Regions from separate parts of the Mesorhizobium vachelliae genome, predicted to be linked through region 1. Evidence: riboswitches for the same ligand, from Rfam matches in the RefSeq annotation. Region 1 holds a riboswitch; each other region holds the start of a gene.
What was found. Region 1 has a riboswitch for cobalamin ahead of metE (5-methyltetrahydropteroyltriglutamate--homocysteine S-methyltransferase). Riboswitches for the same ligand answer to the same signal wherever they lie in the genome.
Positions count from the first base shown of each region.

Region 2: it holds a riboswitch for cobalamin, as region 1 does, so the genes downstream of both, bluB (5,6-dimethylbenzimidazole synthase) here and metE (5-methyltetrahydropteroyltriglutamate--homocysteine S-methyltransferase) in region 1, are expected to answer to the same signal.
Region 3: it holds a riboswitch for cobalamin, as region 1 does, so the genes downstream of both, RFM41_RS26850 (CbtB domain-containing protein) here and metE (5-methyltetrahydropteroyltriglutamate--homocysteine S-methyltransferase) in region 1, are expected to answer to the same signal.

Region 1 covers NZ_JAVIIR010000020.1:94,918-101,515, reverse strand. The annotation lists partial or broken gene RFM41_RS30470 (hypothetical protein) at 1-99, shown strand, start outside; gene metE (5-methyltetrahydropteroyltriglutamate--homocysteine S-methyltransferase) at 413-2,758, opposite strand; cobalamin riboswitch at 2,855-3,054, opposite strand; partial or broken gene RFM41_RS30460 (IS630 family transposase) at 3,376-3,573, shown strand; partial or broken gene RFM41_RS30455 (Mu transposase domain-containing protein) at 3,880-4,273, shown strand; gene RFM41_RS30450 (cold-shock protein) at 4,261-4,455, shown strand; partial or broken gene RFM41_RS30445 (hypothetical protein) at 4,710-4,973, opposite strand; gene glmS (glutamine--fructose-6-phosphate transaminase (isomerizing)) at 5,159-6,598, shown strand, end outside.
Region 2 covers NZ_JAVIIR010000002.1:427,617-436,339, reverse strand. The annotation lists gene ribB (3,4-dihydroxy-2-butanone-4-phosphate synthase) at 1-283, shown strand, start outside; gene RFM41_RS05670 (MFS transporter) at 388-1,608, opposite strand; gene RFM41_RS05665 (TetR/AcrR family transcriptional regulator) at 1,729-2,322, shown strand; gene RFM41_RS05660 (hypothetical protein) at 2,451-3,434, shown strand; gene bluB (5,6-dimethylbenzimidazole synthase) at 3,446-4,177, opposite strand; cobalamin riboswitch at 4,221-4,396, opposite strand; gene RFM41_RS05650 (histone deacetylase family protein) at 4,512-5,438, shown strand; gene RFM41_RS05645 (exodeoxyribonuclease VII small subunit) at 5,442-5,693, shown strand; gene RFM41_RS05640 (DUF2277 domain-containing protein) at 5,737-6,003, shown strand; gene RFM41_RS05635 (pirin family protein) at 6,013-6,933, shown strand; gene dxs (1-deoxy-D-xylulose-5-phosphate synthase) at 7,062-8,723, shown strand, end outside.
Region 3 covers NZ_JAVIIR010000015.1:103,903-112,625, reverse strand. The annotation lists gene RFM41_RS26895 (YkvA family protein) at 1-263, opposite strand, end outside; gene RFM41_RS26890 (hypothetical protein) at 322-504, opposite strand; gene RFM41_RS26885 (hypothetical protein) at 751-900, shown strand; gene RFM41_RS26880 (hypothetical protein) at 956-1,291, opposite strand; gene RFM41_RS26875 (metal-sensing transcriptional repressor) at 1,698-1,955, shown strand; gene RFM41_RS26870 (cation diffusion facilitator family transporter) at 1,964-3,289, shown strand; gene RFM41_RS26865 (EamA family transporter) at 3,452-4,399, opposite strand; gene RFM41_RS26860 (hypothetical protein) at 4,469-5,050, opposite strand; gene RFM41_RS26855 (CbtA family protein) at 5,102-5,842, opposite strand; gene RFM41_RS26850 (CbtB domain-containing protein) at 5,889-6,098, opposite strand; adenosylcobalamin (AdoCbl) riboswitch at 6,099-6,242, opposite strand; gene RFM41_RS26845 (histidine phosphatase family protein) at 6,328-6,897, shown strand; gene RFM41_RS26840 (arginase family protein) at 6,921-7,799, opposite strand; gene RFM41_RS26835 (PilZ domain-containing protein) at 8,015-8,287, shown strand; gene RFM41_RS26830 (methyltransferase family protein) at 8,291-8,723, opposite strand, start outside.

The DNA of each region.
Region 1 (6,598 bases):
CACCACTCAGCGGGACACGACCTGCTGGAGACATGGGCAGACATGACATCGGCGAAGAATGACGACAAAAGAAGCCTACCGGCTGGTCACCTTCCTTAACGCGTTGACCGGAAGGGTGCCCAATGTCGTCTATTCCATTTTACCGGCCGAAACCGCGACAACGCCTCTACCTGTCTCGCGGGATTTCAGGAAAATAAATGGCCTGAGTTTCCAAAGTCGCAAAGAAAGGTAATGGCGAACCATCACTGAGGGGAGACCACTTCTAATCTAAAAAGGCGCAGACGACGCTTCCGTCGCCTGCTCGTCGCGATGGCATCATGTTGCCAGGACGTTTTGCGAACCGAGGCGTTCTCGCGGAATTCGCGGCAGCAGTAGCCGTTGACCCGCGGCATAACGAGAATTCGGCAAAGCCTCAGACCTGCACTGTCTCCCGGAGCGCGCGTGTTGCAGCGACCATGTTCACGAGGGCAGGGCGGACCTCCTCCCAATTGCGTGTTTTGAGGCCACAGTCGGGGTTTACCCAAAGTTGAGCATCAGACAGGCGCTCGCGGGCAAGCATGAGGAGGGCCGAAATCTCGGCGACTTCCGGAACGCGCGGTGAGTGGATGTCATAGACTCCAGGACCGATTTCGTTCGGATATTTAGAGCTCGTAAAGGCGTCAAGCAGTTCCATTGCCGAGCGCGATGTCTCAATCGAAATTACATCCGCATCCAGCTCAGCGATCGCGTCGATGATCTCGTTGAATTCCGAATAGCACATGTGGGTATGGATCTGAGTCGAGTCCTTTACACCTGTTGAAGCGATCCGGAAGCATTCGACCGACCAGTCAAGATAGACCTTCCAGTCGCACTTGCGCAGCGGCAAGCCTTCGCGAAACGCGGCCTCGTCGATCTGGATCATCCTTGCGCCGGCTCTTTCTAGGTCCGTCACTTCATCGCGAATAGCGAGCGCGATCTGGCGGCAGACCTCGGAGCGGGGTACGTCGTCGCGAACAAAAGACCAATTGAGAATGGTCACTGGGCCTGTTAGCATTCCCTTTACAGACTTTTGCGTAAGCGACTGGGCGAATTGCCACCAGCGCACCGTCATCGGATTGGGGCGCGATACGTCGCCGAAGATGATGGGGGGACGCACGTAGCGCGACCCATAGCTCTGCACCCAGGCATGTTCGGTGAAGGCGAAGCCGGAAAGTTGCTCGCCGAAATACTGTACCATATCGTTTCGTTCGAACTCGCCATGCACCAGCACGTCCAGCCCGATCTCCTCCTGCCAGCGAATAGCAGCCTCGATCTCCTTCTTCAGAAAGGTTTCGTAATCGACATAGCTGAGCTGGCCCTTCGCGTGAGCGGAACGCGCCTTGCGCACCTGAGGCGTCTGCGGAAAGGATCCAATGGTCGTCGTCGGGAACGGCGGCAGGCCGAGCGCGCGGGCCTGGGCCCTGGAACGCTCGGCAAATGCGCTCCTTCGTTGCTTCATGGCGCCGTTAATGTCGGCGATCCGCCCTTCAACGAGCGGGTCATGGACCTTCGTGGATGTTGCGCGAGTCGCGGCAGCCTCGGCAGAAGCTTTCAACTCGCCAGCCACCGCATCTCTACCTTGGGACAAGGCCCGGGCCAGGATGACCAGCTCGTCGATCTTCTGGGCCGCGAAGGCGAGCCACGACCTGATGTTCGCATCCAGTGCCGTCTCCATACGCAAGTCGATCGGCACATGCAGCATCGAGCACGAAGACGCGATCTCGACTCGGTCCAACGGCCAGCCCGCGACGATCGGCTTGATGCGGTCGAGAATGGCAGTAAGGTTCGCGCGCCAGACGTTACGGCCATTGATCAAGCCAAGCGAGAGCACCAGATCCTTAGGCGCGAGCCGACCAACCGTCTCCAACTGTTCGGGAGCACGCGAGAGATCAAAATGCAGGCCCGCCACAGGCAGCGATATCGCCGTCTCGAGATTTTCCCCCAGAGGCCCGAAATAGGTAGCCAGCATGATCTTCAGCTCGGGCGCGGCCTTCGACAGCTGCCCGTAGGCAAATTCAAGTGCGGCTCGTTCGTTCTGGTTTAGATCGAGCACAAGCGCTGGCTCATCGATCTGCACCCAATCGGCTCCCGAGAATTTCAACCTCCGCAGGAGTTGCTCGTAGACGGGCAGAAGCCGCGGCAGGAGCGCGAGGGGATTGAAACCTTCGGCAGGTGATTTCGCCAGCTTGAGAAAAGTGACCGGTCCAAGGATGACCGGGCGTGTATGAATGCCCAGGGCTTTAGCCTCGAGGAAGTAATCAACCGGTTTGGTCGACGAGAGTGTGAACGCCTGATCGTCGTCAAGTTCCGGCACGATGTAATGATAGTTGGTGTCGAACCATTTGGTCATTTCCATCGCGGTTAGGGCAGGGCCAGCCGCATGCTCCTGACCAGAGTCGCAATTCCCCGTCTGACCTTGGTTGCCGCGGGCCATGGCGAAATAGATGTCGAGTGGGACCTCGCCGCCATTCCATGCGTAGCGAGACGGCACGGCGCCGACCATGGCGGCGGTGTCGAGTACATGGTCGTAGAGCGAAAAGTCGTTCGAGGGGATTTTCGACACACCGCGATCGCGCTGCTCCTCCCAGCTCGCGGCACGGAGTGCCTTTGCCGTCGCGAGAAGGTCGGCAGCGCAAGATTTTCCGGACCAATAGCTTTCGAGCGCGAATTTCAATTCCCGCCTGCGACCGATACGCGGCACACCAAGCGTCGCTACAGGAATTTGCTGAGAGAGAGTCATGCGATACCCCGATGGTTGGGGCGTGGGGGACAACGAAGGCGCCAGTAGGCCGGTACGAACGCCGGGCTGCAGCGGCCACCGAGACACCCCGCCCGTGGACAATAGTTCGCCGTGGCAGGTCTCCTGGCTCGGGGGTCATAGCCTCTATCCGTCTTCCCGAGGCTGTTCGCCTCAGTGACATGAGTGGGGTCGGCTCGCCTCTAACAGTTGCGGGGGCAGCGCCGGCATCGCACCGGCTTCCCTCTTAGCTCCGCTGCGGCAGCGCCGTACGGAGAACCATGGCTTGGACACAATCACAGCAGTCCGCTCTTTTGTCAACATCGCATAAAGAAATCTTTATGTCATTATGTGAACGCACTTTGTACTATCACAGTGATTTCCAAGTCGCGTGGAGGGACGAACAAGGGGCGTTTGGATCGCGAATATATTTAATTCGGCACGCGGTAAGGCAGATTGGCTACATGAAGCCAGACCTTGGCTGCTGCAGGGCCCGGGCCAAATCGACAAATGGGCGCGCTGTGCAGAACTGTGACAGACGGCGGTTCGGCCCGGCTGCGCAAGGGTTGTTAGCCGCGCCTTTGGTCGAATGGATTGGGGCGCGAAGGCAGGGTGTCTGGCTCGACCCCGTCGAGGGCTTCTTCGCCGAGCTGTCGAGCGACGCCTCAAGCGAGGCGCCTTTCATCTTGTCGTGTAGGCGGCCATCAACCGCTTCTTCGCCGAGCATAATCCGACAACCCAAACGCTTCACCTGGACCGCCGACCCGAACAAAATCATCGCCGCCGTCAAACGTGGGCACCAAGTGTTAGATTCAATCCACTACTGGCTACCGACTACTGCTCGAAAAGCAGTGCCAAGGTGGGGCCAGCCGCGCGCTCGCAACTTGGCCTACATCCGATTGCCAGATGCAGTTCATTTAGGGCAACCCAAAGGGGTAGAAGCACACAAACTGATCATCTCTGTTCAAGCTCGGTGAGGATTTAATTTTAACGTTTCATGGCCTCGCCGGGCGGCTCGCTCCAGACGCGAGGTGCTCGGCCTGCAGTTCTGCGTCACGCGATCCTAGGCGGAGTCAGGAGTTGGCGCGGTTCAAGGGCGCAACAAAGCTGCACCACACGAAGCAGAGGGGAAAGACGAACGCGGAGTCGGCTACATCAAGGAGAACGCGAACGCCGGCCGGCGGTTCGAGAGCTGGGCGGCGTTCGAGGCGCATCTGGATCGGTGGATGCGCGAAGTTGCCGACCAGGGCGAACACGGCACCACCGGCGTTGCGCCCGTGGAACGTTTTGCCGCTGAAGCTCGAGCGCTCCGCGCGCTTTCCGGCAGGTCGCCGTTGGGCAATTGTGGGGCCTGATCCGCAAGGTCCAGGCCGACTGTGCGATCGATCTGGATACGAACAGCTACTCGGTGCCCTGGCGCCTGATCGGCGAGAGCGTCCAGGTCGTGGTTTTGGCTGGCCGTGTGATCATCCGTCATGCGGCCAGATGGTGAGCGATCATGCCCTGTGCCCGGGGCAGTGGTACAATCCCGAAAAGGCTTCGGCTTCATTGCTCCTGAAAACGGTGAGAAGGACATCTTCGTTCATGCCACCGCGCAGACCCGCTCAGGACTGAGCATGCTGATGGAGGGGCAGAAGGTGTTTGTCCAATGCGGGCAGGGCAAGAAAGGCCTGGAGGTACGGAATATTCGCCTCGCCTAGCCAAATGCGTTGGCCCAACCGAAATTGCGCCTCAGACAAAGAAAAAGCCCGCTGCCGGGAGGAGGTGGCAGCGGACTCTATTTCGAATGAGGCGCGGGAGGAGGTGCGCCCACTCAGCGTCGGCACCATCTGGGAGGAGTAGATGGTCGACAAGTCATGATCATACCGATAGCAACGGATATTGCAACGCACAAATTTTATATCGCAAGTGCGAAACCATGCCGGATCCGCTTAGTCGAGCCTGAAAAGTCCGGTCAGGCTGCGGCTTTGTTGTGGGTACGCTTGGCAGGTGCCGGCGTTCCCGGATCCTTAATGAGGTTGGAAATCTCGGCCGCTTCTGGGATCCCTGGCGAGTGAATGTCATAGACACCAGCGGCGACCTCGTCCCGGCCTTCGGCCAGGGCAAAGGCGAGCACGACCAACTCGTCGGTCTTTTGCGCCGCGAAGGCGAGCCACGACTTCACATCCGCGTCGAGTGCCGTCTCGATGCCCACGTCAATCGGCAGATGCAGCATCGATAAGGCTCTGTTGGAATGCCGTCGCGCATCTTTTGTCCATTTATCGGGTGGATGATTGCTATTCCAACAATCAATTTTACCGTCCTAATAAAATCGTATTAGAGGATCCTGAATTGCAGCGCGTTGGGTATCCTCGTCGTGATTGGTGCGTCGACCGAGGCCGCCGGAAAGAAGTCGCAGACGGCATGTGCGGGATTGTTGGTATCGTTGGGCAACAGCCCGTGTCGGAGCGGTTGGTCGACGCCTTGAAGCGTCTGGAATATCGCGGCTATGATTCCGCCGGCGTTGCGACTATCACCGAGGGCGCCTTGCAGCGGAGGCGCGCTGAGGGCAAGCTCGTCAATCTAGAGAAGAGACTGAAGGCAGAGCCGCTAAACGGCTCCATTGGCATCGCCCACACGCGCTGGGCAACCCACGGAGCGCCGACGGAAGGCAATGCGCATCCGCACTTTACCGACGGTGTGGCCGTCGTCCATAACGGCATCATCGAGAATTTTGCCGAGCTGAAGGAGGAATTGACGGCGGGGGGAGCCGAGTTCCAGACCGACACCGACACGGAAGTCGTCGCCCATCTTGTGGCAAGACACCGCCAGGAGGGCATGGGCCGGGGCGAAGCGATGCATGCCATGTTGAAACGCATCAAGGGCGCCTACGCGCTCGCCATCCTTTTTGAGGATGATCCGTCGAGCATCATCGCAGCGCGCAATGGACCACCGCTGGCAATCGGCCACGGCGACGGCGAGATGTTTCTGGCATCCGACGCGATCGCACTTGCCCCCTTCACGAATGAAGTCACCTATCTCATCGACGGTGACTGGGCCGTAATCGGCAAGGGGGGTGCCGATATCTTCGATTTCGACGGCTACCCAGTAGAGCGTCCGCGTCAGACCTCTATGGCCGCGGCTTATCTGGCCAACAAGGGCAAACATCGCCACTTCATGGAGAAGGAAATCTACGAGCAGCCCGAGGCCATCGGCCATGTGCTCGCTCATTATGTCAGCTTGATAGAGAATCGCGCCGATCCGGTTCCTAGCTTCGATTTTGCCAGCATTCCGAGCCTGGCGATCTCTGCCTGCGGCACCGCCTACCTCGCCGGACTGATAGGAAAATACTGGTTCGAACGCTATGCTCGCCTGCCAGTCGAAATCGACGTTGCGTCCGAATTTCGCTACCGCGAGATCCCGTTGTCGCCCCAGTCTGCTGCTCTTTTCATTTCGCAATCTGGCGAAACCGCCGATACGCTGGCCTCGCTGAGATACTGCAAGAAACTTGGACTGAAAATCGGCGCCGTCGTCAATGGCGCCGAATCGAGCATCGCTCGGGAGGCCGACGCGGTCTTCCCAATCCTTGCCGGCCCAGAGATCGGCGTCGCCTCCACCAAGGCGTTCACCTGCCAGCTTGCCGTTCTTGCCGCACTTGCCATCAGCGCCGCCCGGACCCGCGGAACAGTAACCGAAAATGAGGTGCAGGCGCTGGTCCGAAGCCTTGCCGAAATGCCGCGCATTATGGGCCAGATCCTGAACAGCATCCAACCTAAGATAGAGCTTCTGGCGCGCGAATTATCCAGATATCACGACGTCCTGTATCTTGGCCGTGGCACCAGCTTCCCACTGGCAATGGAAGGT
Region 2 (8,723 bases), on a different contig from region 1:
CATCATGAAGGCGATGGGCGAGCGCCGGCGCGGCGTCATCGTCTATCTGCGTGAGGGCTCGGTCGGCGTCGCCCATCAGGAGCGCAAGCGGCCGCAGAGCGGCGACCGCGAGGACCACGAGGAAGCCCGCCGCCGCGAGAGCGAGTGGCGCGAGATCGGGCTCGGCGCCCAGATCCTCAAGGATCTCGGCATCTCCTCGATCAACCTGATCGCCTCGCGCGAGCGCCACTATGTCGGTCTCGAAGGGTTTGGCATCCACATCGCCAAGACCGAGATTCTCTAGCTGATTGACGCCTCCGCGACATCGTCATCCTCGGGTCTGCGCGCCGCTTCGCGTCGCTCCGCCCGTGGATGACGAAGTGATTGAGGCTACGGCCAACTTCACCGTCACTCAGCGGGCATTACCGCCTCACCCCTGTCCGCATCGCAATCGTCCGTCGCCAGCCGGCATTGCCCGGCAAGCACGGTGACCAGCGCGATTACACCTGCCGCGATCGAAACCCAGAACCCGTTTTGCGGACCGAAGCTGTCGACCATCCAGCCGGCGGCGAAGGAGCCCAGCGCCATGCCGATGCCGATGCCGGTCGTCACCCAGGTTACGCCTTCGGTCAGCATCGCCGGCGGCACGTGGCGCTCGATCAGGCCGAAGGCGGTGATGAAGGTCGGCGAGATCGCGACGCCGCTGACGAACACCGCCAGTGCCAGTGTCGGCACCGTATCGGCGAAGAGCAGCGGCAGCGTGGTGAGCGCGATCACGGTAACCGCGACCGCCAGTTGCCGCTGCAGCGGCGCCTTCAGGCTGAGCGCGCCGACGATGATGCCGAGCACGAAGGACCCCAGCGCATAGACGCCGATGACGAGGCTCGCCGCTTCGGACTGGCCGAGCTGCTTTGTAATGGCAACCGTCGTCACTTCGGTCGTCGCGAAGGTCGCGCCGACGAAGATGAGGGCAAAAGTGATGATCTGGACTGGCCGCAAGCGGATCGCCGAGCCGTTCGCCCCATGCTCGGCTGGCCGGACAGGCGGCTCGGACGAGCGCTGCAGCAGGAACGCCGCCGAACCGAGCGCGAGCAGCAACGTGCTGACCACCATGCCGGCTTCGGGAAACAGCGCCGCGCTCAAGCCCACCGACAGCGAGGCGCCGGCGACATAGACCAGCTCGTCCGCGGCGGATTCGAAGGCGAAGGCCGTGTTGAGCTCCGGCCGGTCGCGAAAGATCTCGCTCCAGCGTGCCCTGACCAGCGCCGGGATACTGGGCATGGCGGCGGCAAGCAGCGCCGATCCGAACAAGGTCCAGGCCGGCCAGTGCTGGTTGGCCGCAACGATCAATGTCGCGAAGGCAAGCACCGAGACGAGCGTGGTCGGCAGGGCAATCGCGGTTTGGCCGCGCTGATCCACCCATCGCGAGATCTGCGGTGACAAAACAGCATTCACAAGTGCGTAGGTCGCCGAGACCGCGCCGGCCAGCCAGTATTCGCCATGTGTCTGCGACAGCATAGCGACGATGCCGATCGGCGCCATGGCGATCGGCAACCGCGCGATGAAGGCTGCGGCGGCGAAGCCTTTCGTGCCGGGAGCTTGAAAGATGTCCGCATAAGGGTTTCGCATGATCCTGCTCCTCGACAAGGGGGCACACTAAAACTACATACGCTGCGTATGAATGTGAGATAGTTCATACGCCGCGTATGTCAATTGGCATACGAGACGTATGTGAATAGGGCCAGAGCCATGCACAGACCGCGCAAGGAGATGATCGCCGAGACCCGCGCCAAGCTGATCGCGGCCGCCCGCCACGCCTTCGGCACGATCGGCTATGCCGGAGCCTCGATGGACGACTTCACCGCTTCGGCCGGCCTGACGCGCGGCGCGCTCTACCATCACTTCGGCGACAAGAAGGGGCTGCTGCAGGCGGTGATCGCCGAGATCGACGGCGAGATGGCGTTGCGGGTGAACGAGGTCGCCTCGAAAGCGCCGACCCGCTGGCAGCATTTCGTCGACGAATGCACCACCTATATCGAGATGGCGCTGGAGCCGGAAATCCAGCGCATCATGTTCCGCGACGGCCCGGCCGTGCTTGGCGACCCGGCGCAGTGGCCAAATGCCAGTGCCTGCACGGCGTCGATGACCGACCATCTGACGAGGCTGCAGGACGATGGCGTGGTCGTTCCGGACCTTGATCCCGAGACGACCGCACGGCTGATCAACGGCGCCAGCAGCCAGGCCGCACAGCGCATCGCCAATTCCAATGACCCCGAAGCCACCTCGAAGAAGGCAATCGCGGCGTTCAAGCAGCTGCTCGAAGGCCTGCGCAAAAAGGCCTGACCGCACGATAGAGTAACCATCGCCGGGCTTGTGCACCGGTTTTGACCGTGGCCGACCGCGCCGCAATTGACTTTCCCCGGCACGAGCGCATCTTCTCGCGCCAACTCCGCGGGTGGGAGAGTCGGGGCATGTGGGACTTCAGCATCGCCAGGTCGGTGTCCATCATGATGCGGACATGGCCGTTCATCGTCTTTCGCATGATCGTCTATTTCGGCATAACGGTCGCCTACATCATGGCGACCGGCACCGGCGCCAGCGTCGGCTATGGTGTCGGCCACATCTCGACCGATCCCGATGGTCCGATGTCCTTCGCGCTCTGGGGCGGCGTGGTCGGCTTCGGCGTCGTGTCGATCGCCGTCTACTGGATCCGCGAATACATCCTCTATGTGCTGAAGGCGGGCCATATCGCCGTCATGGTGCATCTGATCGACGGCCATGACGTTCCCGACGGCCAGAACCAGATTGCCTATGCCAAGGAAGTGGTCACCCAGCGTTTTGCCGAAGCCAACATCCTTTTCGTCGTCGACCAGCTGGTCAAGGGCGCCATTCGCGCCATCACCGGCCTGATCGGCGGCATCGCTGCCTTCCTGCCCATTCCGGGCTTGAGCGGCCTGGTCAGCTTCATCAACACCGTCATCCGCATCTCGCTGACCTATGTCGACGAGATCATCCTCGGCTACAACATCCGCATCAATTCGAGCTCGCCCTTCGAGACGGCGCGGCAAGGCGTCGTGCTTTACGCGCAAAATGGCAGGCACATGGTCAAGAACGCCGTCTGGCTGGCGGTGATCATGTGGGGCGTGTCCTTCGTCATCTTCCTGTTGATGCTGGCCCCGGCGGCCGCCATCCTGTGGGTGATGCCGGGCCAGCTTGCCGGCTGGGCCTTCGTGCTGGCCATCGTCTTTGCCTGGGCCTTCAAGGCGGCCTTCATCGAGCCCTTCGCCATCGCCTCGCTGATGCAGGTCTATTTCGAAGCCATCGAAGGCCAGACGCCCAATCCCGAATGGGACCGCCGGCTGGCCGAGACCTCGTCGAAGTTCAGGGAACTGCGCGACAAAGCGCTGGTCTCCTTCGGCAGCGGCTCACGCTGGGATACCCCGCGAGCCGCTTGATCTGCTGCTGGTCAGCGCTTCGGCGCGCTGCCAAGCCTTGCTATCGCCGATTTGAGCGGTGCCTCGCCGGCACCGCGAAACGTCTCGCTCATCACCAGCTCGGGCAGGGGCAGGCGTTTGCCCCAGCCATTCGCCTCGAGGTCCGGCCTCGGCGCGAAGGCCGAGACGCGGCCGACGCAGAGATAGGCTATCGGCGTGACATGGTCCGGGATCGCCAGAAGCCGCTTCAGCGCCTCTGTCTCGATGATGCTCACCCAGCCGACGCCGACGCCTTCGGCGCGTGCCGCCAGCCAGAAATTCTGCACCGCGCAGACGGTGCTGTAGAGGTCCATCTCCGGGTTATGCCAACGGCCGAGCGGCGAGTCCTTCGAGCGCTGCCGGTCGCAGGTGATGCACAGATTGAGCGCGCTTTCGCAGATGCCTTCGAGCTTCAGCTTGCGGTAGAGCGCCTGCCGCTCCGCCTCGATCGCAGGCAGTTCCTGCTCACGCGCGGCGAGGAACAGGTCGCGCACTTGTCTGCGCCGCTGGGCATCGCGGATGACAATGAAATTCCACGGCTGCATGTAGCCGACCGACGGCGCGTGATGCGCGGCGTTGAGCAATCGCGCGAGCACACTGTCGTCGAGATCGTCGGGGACAAAATGGCTGCGCACGTCACGCCTGGTGAACATCGCCCGGTAGACCGCGTCGCGCGCCAATTGATCAAAGTCGTCGCCGCTCATGGCGATCGCTGCTGCCGTCATCGCTTTTCCCCTTGCGACAAGCAGTCTCCCGCCTGACCAAGCGGAAGACCATGTCTGCCAGGCCGGTCTTCTGGCTCGGGATCCTCCCGCACCGGCGCCTTCCCGTCATCGACAGTGGCTTTGCCGGCGCGGTCCCCCTCACAGCGTTGGGCACGCCACGGAGTTCAACCGTGTTCCCGATTCTCCCGCGTCGCGGGCACCAAGCAGCGAGGAGACCTTACCGCGAAGCCTGGGCCGCGCCAATGGCGCCAGCGACACGGGCTGACGCAATTTTCCCCAGCCATTCGGCTTTCGAACATGGTCATCCGCGCCGCCGGTGCCTAGATTAGGCGCCATGGCCACCCGTCTCTACACGCACCCGATCTTCCTGGAACATCTTACGCCGCCCGGCCATCCCGAGCGGCCCGACCGCTTGCGCGCCATCGAGCGCGTGCTCGACGACGAGGCCTTTGCGGCGCTCGATCGCGTCAAGGCGCCGGAAGGCGACGAGAAAACCATCCTCTATGCGCACCCCGAGAATTTCGTCGAGCGCGTGCGCGCGGCGATCCCTGAAAGCGGCATCGCCTCGATCGACGCCGATACCAGCGCCAGCCCGAAAAGCTGGCAGGCCGCGGTGACGGCGATCGGCGCGGCCAATGCCGCGGTCGACGATGTGTTCGAGGGCCGAGCCGCCAATGTCTTCGTCGCCGCCCGTCCGCCCGGCCATCATGCCGAAAAGACCACGGCGATGGGTTTTTGCCTCTTCAACACGGCGGCGATCGCCGCCCGCTATGCGCAGAAGAAGCACCAGGCCGAGCGTGTCGCTATCGTCGACTGGGACGTCCATCACGGCAACGGCACGCAGGACATTTTCTGGGACGATCCTTCGGTGCTCTATTGCTCGACGCACCAGATGCCGCTTTATCCCGGCACCGGCGCGAAGAGCGAAACCGGCGCCGGCAACATCGTCAACGCGCCGCTCGCGCCGCAGACCGGCAGCGACCTGTTCCGCGACGCTTTCCTGTCGCGCGTGCTGCCGTCGATCGACGCGTTCTCGCCGGACCTGATCATCATTTCCGCCGGCTTCGACGCGCATCACCGCGATCCGCTGGCCGAGATCAACCTGACCGAGGACGATTTCGACTGGGCGACAGGGCAATTGATGGAGCGTGCCGGGCGCCACAGCGGCAACAGGCTCGTCAGCTTGCTGGAAGGCGGCTACGATCTGCAGGGACTGGCATTTTCAGTCGCCGCCCATGTCGGGCGGCTGATGAAGGGATAGGGTATGGCAGTGGAAGGCAATGAAGACGTCAAGGCGATGAGCTTCGAGCAGGCGCTCGACGCGCTGGAGAAGATCGTCGATGATCTGGAGCGCGGCGACGTCCCGCTCGACCAGTCGATAAGGATCTACGAGCGCGGCGAGGCGTTGAAGGCGCATTGCGACCGGCTCTTGAAGGCTGCCGAGGACAAGGTCGAGAAGATCAGGCTGTCACGCGACGGCAAGCCGGTGGGAACGGAGCCGCTGGACGCGGAATAATTGGAATAGGGTGGGCAGAGCAAGCAGGTAAGGAGTTCAAGCCATGTGCCGCAACATCAAGACCCTGGCCAATTTCGAACCGCCGGCAACCAATGACGAAGTGCATGACGCAGCGCTTCAGTTCGTGCGAAAGCTGAGCGGCTCGACGAAACCTTCGAAGCGCAACGAGCATGCCTTCCACCATGCGGTCGAGGCGATCGCCGCGATCGCGCGCGAGTTGATCGACTCGCTCGAGACCAGCCAGGAGCCGCGCAATCGCGAGGTGGAGGCGGCCAAGGCGAAGGCCAGGTCGGCGCTGCGTTTCGCCTGAGGGACACCCATGAGCTTTTTTCCGGGAAACGATCCTGAACCCGGCGATGCCTTCGCCTGCGATCAGATCGAGCTGATGGTGGTTCCGAACGCCAAGGATATCGGTGGTTTCGAGGTGCGCCGCGCGCTGCCGACGGCAAAGCGCCGTCTGGTCGGGCCGTTCATCTTCTTCGATCGCATGGGGCCTGCCATCCTGCGCGCCGGCCATGCGCTCGACGTGCGCCCACATCCGCATATCGGGCTTTCCACCGTCACCTATCTGTTCGACGGCAAGATCAGGCACCGCGACTCGCTCGGCACCGAAATGGTGATCGCGCCGGGCGACGTGAATTTGATGACCGCGGGACGCGGCATCGTTCATTCCGAGCGCACGCCGGAAGAGCTTCGCGGCGCGCCGATGTCGGTCTCCGGCCTGCAGACCTGGCTGGCGATGCCCGACGGCAAGGAGGAAATTGCGCCGGTGTTTGCAAACACATCGGTGGCTCGTCTGCCTGAGATCGATGCAGAGGGCGTCAGCGGCCGCGTCGTCATCGGCGAGTTCTCGGGGCTGCGCTCGCCCGTGGCGACCCTTTCGGACACGCTTTACGCGGATCTCAGGCTGGCGGCGGGTGCTGCCGTGAAAATCCCGGCCGATGCCGAGGAGCGCGCCATCTATACACTGGAAGGCGAAGTCTCGATCGCCGGCGACGCCTTTCCGGCCGAGCGGCTGCTGGTGTTCAAGCCGGGCGAGGAGATCGTCGTTTCCTCAGAGCGCGGTGCGCATTTCATGCTGTTCGGCGGCGCCTCGCTCGGCTCCAAGCGCTACATCTGGTGGAATTTCGTCTCGTCCTCGAAGGAACGCATCGAGCAGGCCAAGCAGGAATGGAAGACAGGCCGCTTCGATATCGTTCCTGGCGATGAGCAGGAGTTTATTCCGCTGCCCGAGAGCTAGGGACCGCTCCACCCGCGCGTCACCGACGCGCATTTACATTCGCCCGGCGGCGGCCTATTCCCGCGCATGATTATGGCGCAATTTGTTGGTAGCGCCGTGTTCGATCAATTGAGGCAGGACGCGCCCGAGTGAAGCCAGACACGCCGCTGCTCGACAAGGTCCGTATCCCGGCGGACCTGCGAACGCTTGATGAGAGCGCGCTGCCGCAGCTTGCCGCGGAACTCCGCGCCGAACTGATCGATGCCGTGTCGCAGACTGGCGGCCATCTTGGCGCCGGCCTTGGCGTCGTCGAGCTGACCGTCGCCCTGCATTATGTCTTCAACACCCCGGACGACCGGCTGATCTGGGACGTCGGCCACCAGGCCTATCCGCACAAGATCCTGACCGGCCGCCGCGACCGCATCCGCACGCTGCGCCAGGAAGGCGGCCTCTCCGGTTTCACAAGGCGCGCCGAGAGCGAATACGACCCGTTTGGCGCAGCCCATTCCTCGACCTCGATTTCGGCCGGTCTCGGCATGGCCATGGGGCGCGACCTGTCGGGCGGCCGCAACAATGTCATTTCCGTCATCGGCGACGGCTCGATGTCGGCCGGCATGGCCTTCGAGGCGCTGAACAATGCCGGCGCGCTCGACGCCCGGCTGATCGTCATCCTCAACGACAACGACATGTCGATCGCGCCGCCGACCGGCGCCATGAGCGCCTATCTGGCCCGGCTCGCCTCCGGCAAGGCCTATCTGGGCTTGCGCGATTTCGGCAAGAAGCTGACCTCCTATCTCGGTAAGCGCGCCGACCGCGCCATCACCCGCGCGGTCGAGCATGCGCGCGGCTACGTTACCGGCGGCACCTTGTTCGAGGAGCTCGGCTTCTATCACATCGGCCCGATCGACGGGCACAATCTCGAGCATCTGATCCCGGTGCTGAGGAACGTGCGCGACAATGGCAAGGGCCCGGTGCTGATCCATGTCGTGACCCAGAAGGGCAAGGGCTACGCGCCGGCGGAGGCGGCGGCCGACAAATATCACGGCGTCAACAAATTCGACGTCATCACCGGCGCGCAGGCCAAGGCGCCCGCCAATGCGCCGGCCTACACCAAGGTCTTCGCCGAGAGCCTGATCCAGGAAGCGCGCGAGGACGACCGCATCGTCGCCATCACTGCCGCCATGCCGAGCGGCACCGGCCTTGACCTGTTCGGCGAGGTGTTCCCCAAGCGAACCTTCGATGTCGGCATTGCCGAGCAGCACGCGGTGACTTTTGCCGCCGGCCTTGCCACCGAAGGCTACAAGCCTTTCGCCGCCATCTATTCCACCTTCCTGCAGCGCGCCTACGACCAGGTCGTCCACGACGTTGCGATCCAGAAGCTGCCGGTGCGTTTTCCCATAGATCGTGCAGGTTTCGTCGGCGCCGACGGCGCCACCCATTGCGGCGCTTTCGACACGACTTTTCTGACCACGCTGCCGGGCTTCGTCGTCATGGCCGCGGCCGACGAGGCGGAGCTTCGTCACATGGTGCGCACCGCCGCGTCCTATGATGACGGCCCGATCGCCTTTCGCTATCCGCGCGGCAACGGCGTCGGTGTCGACATGCCGGAGCGCGGCTCGGTGCTCGAAATCGGCAGGGGCCGCGTCCTCAAGGAAGGGACCAAGGTCGCGCTGCTTTCCTTCGGCACGCGGCTGCAGGATTGCCTCCTGGCGGCGGAAGAGCTCGGCGCGGCGGGCCTTTCCACCACCGTCGCCGACGCTCGCTTCGCCAAGCCGCTGGACGAGGATCTCATCCGCCGGCTCGCCCGCTCG
Region 3 (8,723 bases), on a different contig from region 1:
CGGAATTCCTGCATCAGATCGGCCGGGACCAGCTTGACCGCGAGCATGATGCCGACCGGCACGATCAGCAGGTCATCCAGATAGCCGATGATCGGGATGAAGTCCGGGATCAGGTCGATAGGGCTCAGCGCATAGGCCGCGACGGCGCCCGCGGTGGCCTTTGCATACCAAGGCACGCGCGGATCGCGGGCGGCAATCCAGAGCGCCACCACATCGCGCTTGATCTTGCGCGCCCACTGCTTTGCCGCATCGAGCATAGACATACCGCTTATATACGGGTGCGCTGGCCTTCAGGCCATTTGCGATCGATGGTTTGGCCGCTCAGGCGCAATCCTTCAATTCCACGACCTCGACGCCGAGGCGGAAGGCCTGGCCATCGGCATAGGAGCGCGCGTGCTGCTCGGCTTCGAAAGGAAAGATGAGCGTCGTGCCGTAGGCGGTGACGCGCACCGTCCACTTCTGGCCCCTGACGAGTTCAACACCGTGAAGCTTCGCCGTAACCATCTCACCCTCCTCTGATCCGGCACTTCAGCGACATCCGCATAACGTCGCGAAAGTCATTTGAATACAAATAATCCGACCAAATCGTGTCGTTGCGGTGTCGCTTCCGACATTGGGTCGTTTGCGTCCGTGAAATGGTTCACCGACAGCGACGCTTTTTTTCGGCCGGGCCGCGAGCGGGCGCGATGGCCAGTCTGGAACCGCGGCGGCCTCCGGCGGGTTAGAGCCTTGGTTCACAAGGAGATCGCCATGATCCGCAAGCTGAAATCCGGCGAGTACCGGCTCTATTCGCGCAAAACCGATCCGAGAACCGGCAAGCGCCGCAATCTGGGCACCTTCAAGTCGCGCGAAGCGGCGGAAAAGCACGAACGCGAAGTGCAGTATTTCAAGCGCCATTAGGCGCTTCGCTTTGTCAGGATGCGAGGGGCGCGAGGAAAGGGCAGAGATTCCCCGTTCACCCGTGCGGTGTCGGCGGAGTGCGCGGACGCGGGTGGCCAGGCACGTTCGACCCGATATGGTCGAGGTCGCAACGTCTCGTCACCATTTCGACCGACTTGGTGTCGACGCTCACGCGCCCCAGCACCTGCACGGTCGTGCGTCCGAGCTCCTCGTCGACATGGACGACGTCACCCTCGAGCCTGAGCTTGTCGCCCGGCTTGGCATTTGGCTCGACCATCGAGTAACTGTGGCTGTCGCCGTCGAGCCTCAACATCACGCGGTCCTCGGTGCGCGCGACCACCGTGGCGATGACCGCAACCCTGTCGCCTATCTCCACTGCCGGCCGTGTCATAGCGGCCTCCTTTCCGCCCCGCGCGGCATCTCGCCGGCGGAATCGGCTGGCGCCAAATCGAGCGCCGCCAGCCACTGAAACAAACGCCAAAACAAGCATTTGGTTGCTGCCGGGCTGCCTGCCGCCGACCGCTGCCGATCACATCAAGCCGGGATTTCGCGGCCGATAATTGGGTCCGGTCGCCATAGCCATGCGATGCCATCAACAGCACCGCGAGGCCAAGCGCGCTCTCGCACGTACCCGGCAGGAAGGCCGATACCTTTTCGGCCGGGCGATCCGCCGCCAACCGCAACGCCGTTGCGAAGGCATCACGAAGAAAATCCGGCCGCATCACCACCAGGGGGCCGATATGACCGCTGACGCTTTGCTGTTTGCGTTATCCTACCCTGGAGGATAGGATAACAGCATGACGATACACAGCTCCCATCCCGATATCATCGCCCGGCTCAAGCGCGCGCACGGCCATCTCGCCGCCGTGCTCACCATGTTCGAGCAGGGCCGCTCCTGCCTCGACCTTGCGCAACAACTCCATGCCGTCGAAAGCGCCGTCGGCAACGCCAAGCGCGAGCTGATCCACGACCATATGGAGCATTGCCTCGTCGAAGGCGGCGAGCCGACCAGGGATACTCTCAAGGAGCTGAAGCAGCTCACCAAGTATCTGTGAGGCGTTTGATGTGGGAAAAAGTTTTGGACTGGTTCGGCTTCGGCGCGCATGGACATGGCCCTGGCGGGCATAACCATAGCGGCGGCCATCACGAACCGCACGGCCACACGCATGGCGTGATCGACGCCACCATCGCCACCACCGATCGCGGCATCTGGGCGATCAAGTGGTCGTTCGCGATACTGGCGATCACCGCCGCCTTGCAAATCGTCGTCGTCATGGCTTCGGGCAGTGTGGCGCTGCTTGCCGATGCCATCCACAACATAGCCGATGCGACCACGGCCATTCCGCTCTGGATCGCTTTCGTGCTGGTGCGGCGCAAGCCGACCCGCACGTTCACCTATGGCCTCGGCCGGGTCGAGGACCTTGCCGGCATCATCATCGTGCTCATCATCCTGGCAAGCGCGCTCGTGGCCGGATATGAAGCTGTCAACCGCCTGTTCAATCCGCGTCCGGTCCAGTTCCTGGGTTGGCTCGCAGCGGCCGGCGTGATCGGCTTCCTCGGCAACGAGGCAGTGGCGGTGTTCCGCATCCGCGTCGGCCGCCAGATCAACAGCGCCGCCTTGGTCGCCGATGGCTATCACGCCCGCACCGACGGGCTCACCAGCCTCGCGGTCGTTGCCGGCGCGGTCGGCGTCTGGCTCGGCTTGCCGCTGGCGGACCCGATCATCGGCCTCATCATCACCGTCGCCATCTTGGGCATCGTGTGGCAATCGGCGCGCTCGGTGCTGACGCGCATGCTGGACGGCGTCGAGCCCGGCCTCGTCGACGAAATTCATCACGCCGCGGAGCATGTCGCCGGGATAGAAAAAGTGGTCGGCGCCAACGCCCGCTGGCTCGGCCACAGGTTGCATGTCGATGTGGAGATTGCAGTCAATGACGGGCTGTTGCTAGCCGCCGCGAACAACATCGCCGCATCGCTCAAGGCCGGGCTCTTCGCGCACATCCCCGCGCTCGATGTCGCCACGGTGCGCTTTGCCGAGCCGGAGACGCAGAGCGGCCACCATCATGCGCCCGATCCGTTCCTGGTCTCGGGCAAGCTCGCCAGCGGGCTGCTCGAGATTGTCGACACGCCGCAGGGCGAGCGCATGCGGCTGCGCCTGTCGCGTCACGCCGAGGGGCTGCGGGCGAACGTCGCCATCGAAAGGGCGGACGGTGCGGTCGAAAGCTTACTGCTGTCGCCGGTCGGCGGCGATCATCACTATCTGCAAAGCTTGGTCGCCCCGGCCGAGCCGCATGAGTTCAGCGCCAGGCTGCAACTGGCGGCTGGTCAGGACAGCGAGGATTTGCCCTTCGCCATGGCGGAGCCGGACCACGGGCACGCGCATGGGTGATGCGGGCGACATTTGTGTGCCAGCGTGAATCTGCCTGACGACAACGCGACACCTGGGCGCGCTGTGTCGGTGTCCGCCTTCCGCCTAGTTTGACGCTAAACGGACCAATGTAGCTGGCCTTCGGATCGAAGTGACTTCGGCGCGAGCCTCACGCGCAACCCATCACCTCACGCTGATCAGCGCCGTGCCTGCGATGGCCAGCAGCGCGCCCGCCCAGGCAGCCGCGGTCGGCCTTTGTCCGCTGCGCAGCCACACCATCGGCAGGATGATGACCGGCGTCATTGAGGACAGCGTCGAGATGATGCCGACATTGCCGGTGCGCAGCGCAGCCATCAGGCAGGACATGCCGAGCGAGGTGCCGACGAAGGCGGAAAGCACGGCGAGCCCGACCGTGCCGAACTGGACAGCCTCGCGCTTGCCCCTGCCGAACGGCGTCGCGGCAAGGGCGATGAACAGGATCACGGCGAGGCCCGAGCGCAGCGCCATGGCCGTGAATGGCTCGACGCCGGCAGCCATTGCCGGGCGCGCCAGAAGGGTGCCGGTCGCCTGGCCGAGCGCCGTCGTCACGCCGAGCACGATGCCTGGTCCGAGTCGCCCGGTAAGCGGCGGGCCGGGCGCCGTGCTCACCGGCACGGTGGAAGGGGTGACGACCGGCATGGCCGGCGCCAGGTGGCCGCGCTTGAGGAAGCGTCGCGGCATGCCGATGGCAAGCACGATGCCTGCAAGCACCAGCGCCACGCCCAGCGCCTGCCAGTGGCTGACGGTTTCTCCGAGCACGAGATAGCCGAGCGCCAGCGCGAAAGGCGAGGTGAGTGAGAAGAGCAGCGCGGTGATGCGCGGGCCGACCGAATAGATGGTGGCGAAATAGGTCGTGCTGGCGATGCTGATGCCGGCGAAGCTCGATCCCGCAAGCAGCCAGAACTCCCTTGGTCCGATCGTGTGCCAGCCGCCGATCGCCAGCGACACCGAGCCGGTCATCACGAAGGTTGCGAGCATCTGCCAGCGGGCGAGCTGGAGGAGGGGAACGCGGCCCTTGAGCTCGCTCAGGAACATGGAGCTCAGCGCGCTGCATAAGGCGGCGGCGAGGGCGAGGCTTTCGGAGACCAACATGGCTGGTGATTGCGGGTCCGTGCGGACGTTGGGTGGATGGCGCTTCTTACGCCGGCTTGCAGCGGACAGCTAGGCCACGCGACTACGCGGCGCACCGAAGATCGACCATCCGGCCGCGATAAGCGCAGCAATGGTCGCAAGCAGGACCGCCAGGCTCGGCAAGTGGAAGAACATGTCTCGCCACCGGGGCTCGACGACCGCGCCGGTGCTGAAAGCCTCGCCGCTATATTGGCAAAGGATCCAGGAGGCGCCGCTGCGCACCATCTCGGCATCGATGTCGGAGATCAACGCCTTCGCGTCGCGCTCGGCTGAGGGCATCGTCGCCATATACGTCAGCAGCGCCTTGGCGGTGGCGAGATAGGCATGGCTGCATTCGTTGAACGGGCTCTCCTCGTCGCCAAGACTTCCCGGCATCAGGCCCCAGAGGCAGTAGGTGAATTGCAGATTGCCGTGATTGTAGAGTCGCCGGAAGGTCGGGTCGGTCAAGGTCTGTGCTTGCGCGAGTGCAAGAATGTCGCCGCGGTAGCGCGCGATCACCGCCATCTGGCCGTGGGTCAGGCTGGGGATCTGGATGCCGGGGGGAGGCGGCGCCGACGAGCCGCTATGCGCTTGCGCGGATGTGGCCAGCATGACCAGCAGGGCGGTCGTCAAAAAGCAATTGGCCGCCAGGGCAAGGAACCGTGGCGGCCAACGCATTTCAGTTCAGGCGTAGCGGCGTGCCGGGCTGCGCTGGTCGCGCACCGCGACGACGCGCTCGGCAACCGCGCCGAAGCCCAGCCCGACGACGGTCCACAGCACGAGCTGGATGCCGAGCGAGGCGACGCGGAACTGCCACAGCACGGTCGCCGAGAAGTTCTCCGGCACTTCGTTGATGTCGGGCAGCGCCGCCTTCACCAGCGCGAAGACGACGAGGAAGGCAAGTGCCGCGACGATCGACGCGTTCCAGGCGCCAAGCTGCTTCCATAGCCTTTGGGCCAACCCGACCGCCGCCACCATCGCCGCGATCGAGACCACGATCATGATGAAGAACAGCTCGGTGCGGTAGCCGATGGTCTCGGCATTGCCGACCGCGGGCGGGTTTGCGGGGTATTTGAGGCCGGGAACCACGATCACGGCAAGGAAGCCGAGCAGCGCGATGAGCGCCGAAGTGCCGCGCGGACCGAGCGAGCTCAGCCGGCCATAGGCGTAGGCGAAGACCAGCGAGAACAGCCCGCCAAGGGCGGCGCCATAGACCAGCACGCCGGTCGCCAGGCCAATGCCGGCCTGCGTGGCGCGGCTGACCATCTCTGGCTCCGGCGCCTCGCCGGCGGCCTGGGCCTGCTGGTCCTCGAAGGCGATCGCCTTGTCGACCTGCGGCTCGCCATAGACGCGGGCGAAGGCGAATGCCAGAATCCCCGCGACCAGCCCGACAAGCATGCCGCGCAGCAAAAGTTTTCCAACCATGTCACTAACCCTTTATCGAAAGCGGGTTCGGCGATGCCGAACCGCTTTAGTGGCAGGGGAAGCCGAGCAGGTGGCGGCCGTCATGCACGAATTCGTGCACCGCCGTGCCGCGGATCAGCGACGTCGCGCCTTCTTCCGCGCCGACGAAATAGATGGCCAGCATCAAGAGCAGGCCAGCGAAGATGGCCCAGGGCAGAAGCTCGCGGACCGGAATCGCAACCGGACCGTAGCTGGGGGTGAAGGTGGTGTCGGACATATTGACCTCCCGTGGGATACTGCGTCCCGTTGATCGAACAATGCTGCGGAATAAGGCCTGACTTTCGGCTGGTGCCGATCACAGTGGCGCGACCGTGCCGGACTCGCACCGGCTTCCAATCCCGTATAGCGCTAAAACACTTGTCAGCACTTCGTTCGCCTGTCAACGACATGTAATGGCCAACGCGGCTTCGCGCGGCCGAAATTTCACTGGACCAGGGAGTTTTGGGATGCTCGCCCGCCTGACGATGATCGCAAGCGGCGCGACGCGGGCCACGCGCAAGGGTCGCTTTCCGAATGACGAGGCGCTGGAGCCGCAAGCCATCGACCGCGCCGCCGCGCTGGCCGCTTCGCTGCGCCGCGCCGACCACGTCTGGACGAGCCCGGCGCTTGCCGCGCGGCAAACGGCCGAGGCGCTCGGCTTTGATGCGACGGTCGAGCCGCTGCTTGCCGACCAGGATTTCGCGCGGTGGGCCGGCAAAGGTTTCGAGGAAATGCAGGCCAAGGACCCGGAAGGCATGGAGGCCTGGCTTTCCGATCCGGATGCCGCACCCCATGGCGGCGAATCGCTTGCCGCCGTCGCCCGGCGCGTCGCCGCGTTGATCGAGCGCCTGGGCGCTGAGAGCGGCCACACCATCGCGCTCACCCATGCCGTGCCGATCCGCGCCGCCATGGTGCATGTGCTGGGCGCGCCGCTTTCCTCGATCTGGAAGATCGACATCGAGCCGCTATCGCTCACCGAGTTCCGCAGCGACGGCCGCCGCTGGGTGCTGCATGCGAGCGGCGTCGTCGCCGGCTGAACGCTGCGCAAGATCGCCCGCGTTCAATTGCCGACGAGCGGCAGCCGGCGCAGCAACCTTTGCGTCTGGACGGCATCCCAGGACATGTATTCCGTGATGGCGAGCCCGACAATATTGCAGGCGCCAGCGACATCATCGAGCAGCCGCAGGACATGCTCCGGTTCCAGCCGGCCGCGCGGAACGCCTTTGAGAAAGTCCGTTCCGGTCCCGGGCTTGTTGAACAGGATCGGCCGGAAGCTCTGCGGCCTGATGACATCGACATCGAAATGGACGGCAAGCTGCTCGATGCCTTGCCGTTCGAGCCACTGCAGGACCGTGGAAGAACTTTCGGCAACCTCGCCGGAGCCGGCGCTGCGCAAGCCCATGCGGACGAGAAATTCGTTCTCGGCCGGCGACCATTCGTCCAGTCCGGCATACATCACCCTGGCCGGATCGAGCGGAACGTCGACTTCGGCGACGAAATCCGGATCGCCTTCGCCGAGCAGCATGCCCAGCACTTGCGCGTGGCCGTGAGGGGTTTCCTCCGGCGTCTGCACGTCCGGATGCGCATCGATCCAGAGCACGCCGATATTCCCGCTATAACGCTTGTTGAGGTAGGCGATGGGCGCTAGATCGACCAGGCAGTCGCCGCCGATGGTCAGGACCTTGTCCGGCTGGTGCCGTTCCACGGCGGCTCGTGCCGCGCGTGCCTGAGCGAGCAGGGCCTGCTTTGCCAGGATGCCGTCTTCGATGTCGAGAGCAGGACCGTCGCCGGGAGGGGGAACGGTGACGGTCTCCTCAGGTCCTTGGGCTAAGGGAAGCAGCCACGACAGCAACCTTGAGCTGAGATGGTATTCCTCGAGGTTGCCGCCCTGCCACTGAGGCATATGCAGCCGCAGTGTCTTACCGTTGGTGGTCGTCATCGTCGGCTCCAACACGTCCGCAGGCATCATGCTTCGGTTGAGCATCGCGGCCTAGGGAAGGTTCGCAGACGGCCTATGTCAAGCTTCGAGCCGTACGGCATAACCAGGATATCAAGGCTTCTGCCGTTTCAGCGATCGCTAACGGAACGGAAACGCCTCGCTGCTATGGTGCCGCCCCGTGGCGAGGAGAGCCTCGCCTGAGGAGCCTGCCGGACATGGCCGAATATCCCGAGACCGAGCGCCGTCTTCATGTACGCGAATTCGTGCTCAAGGAAGCCACGATCATTGCCAACGGCGTCCGGATCGGCTGCTCCGTCAGGAACCAGCATGAGCAGGGCGCGGAATTGCGCGTCGGTGCAGATGTCGCCCTCCCGGAACGCTTCCTGCTCGAGGTTCCAGCCGACGATATGGCCTATCGCGCTTTGGTGCGGTGGCGGCGCAACGATCGCGTCGGCGTCGCGCTCTACAGCAACGCGCCGAAGGGCTGACGCTCAAAGATAGCGGCGCACGCTCGCCTTGTACGAGCGGTAGGATTCGCTGAACTTGCGCTCCAGATAGGCTTCCTCGCGCAGCACCACGCCATAGTGCAAGATGGGGAAGCTCGCGATGAGGGCGATAACGGCCCACCAAGTGTCAAACAGCAGGCCGATCCCGAGAAGCAGCCCCATCAGGCCGATATAGAGCGGATTGCGGGTAAAGCCGAACGGCCCGCTGGTGATGATCGCGGTGGTCGGCAAAGTCGGGTTCACATTGGTGCCGCCGCGCAACATGGTCGAGCGTCCCCAGGCGATGATGGCAATCGCAAGCGCTGCCAGCACGATGCCGAGCACAATGGTGAGCGGACGGCCGCCGATCGCCAGCGGCCGGACATAGCGCAGCGCCAGCATCACGATCAGCGCCACGAGAAAGAGCGGCGGCGGGAAC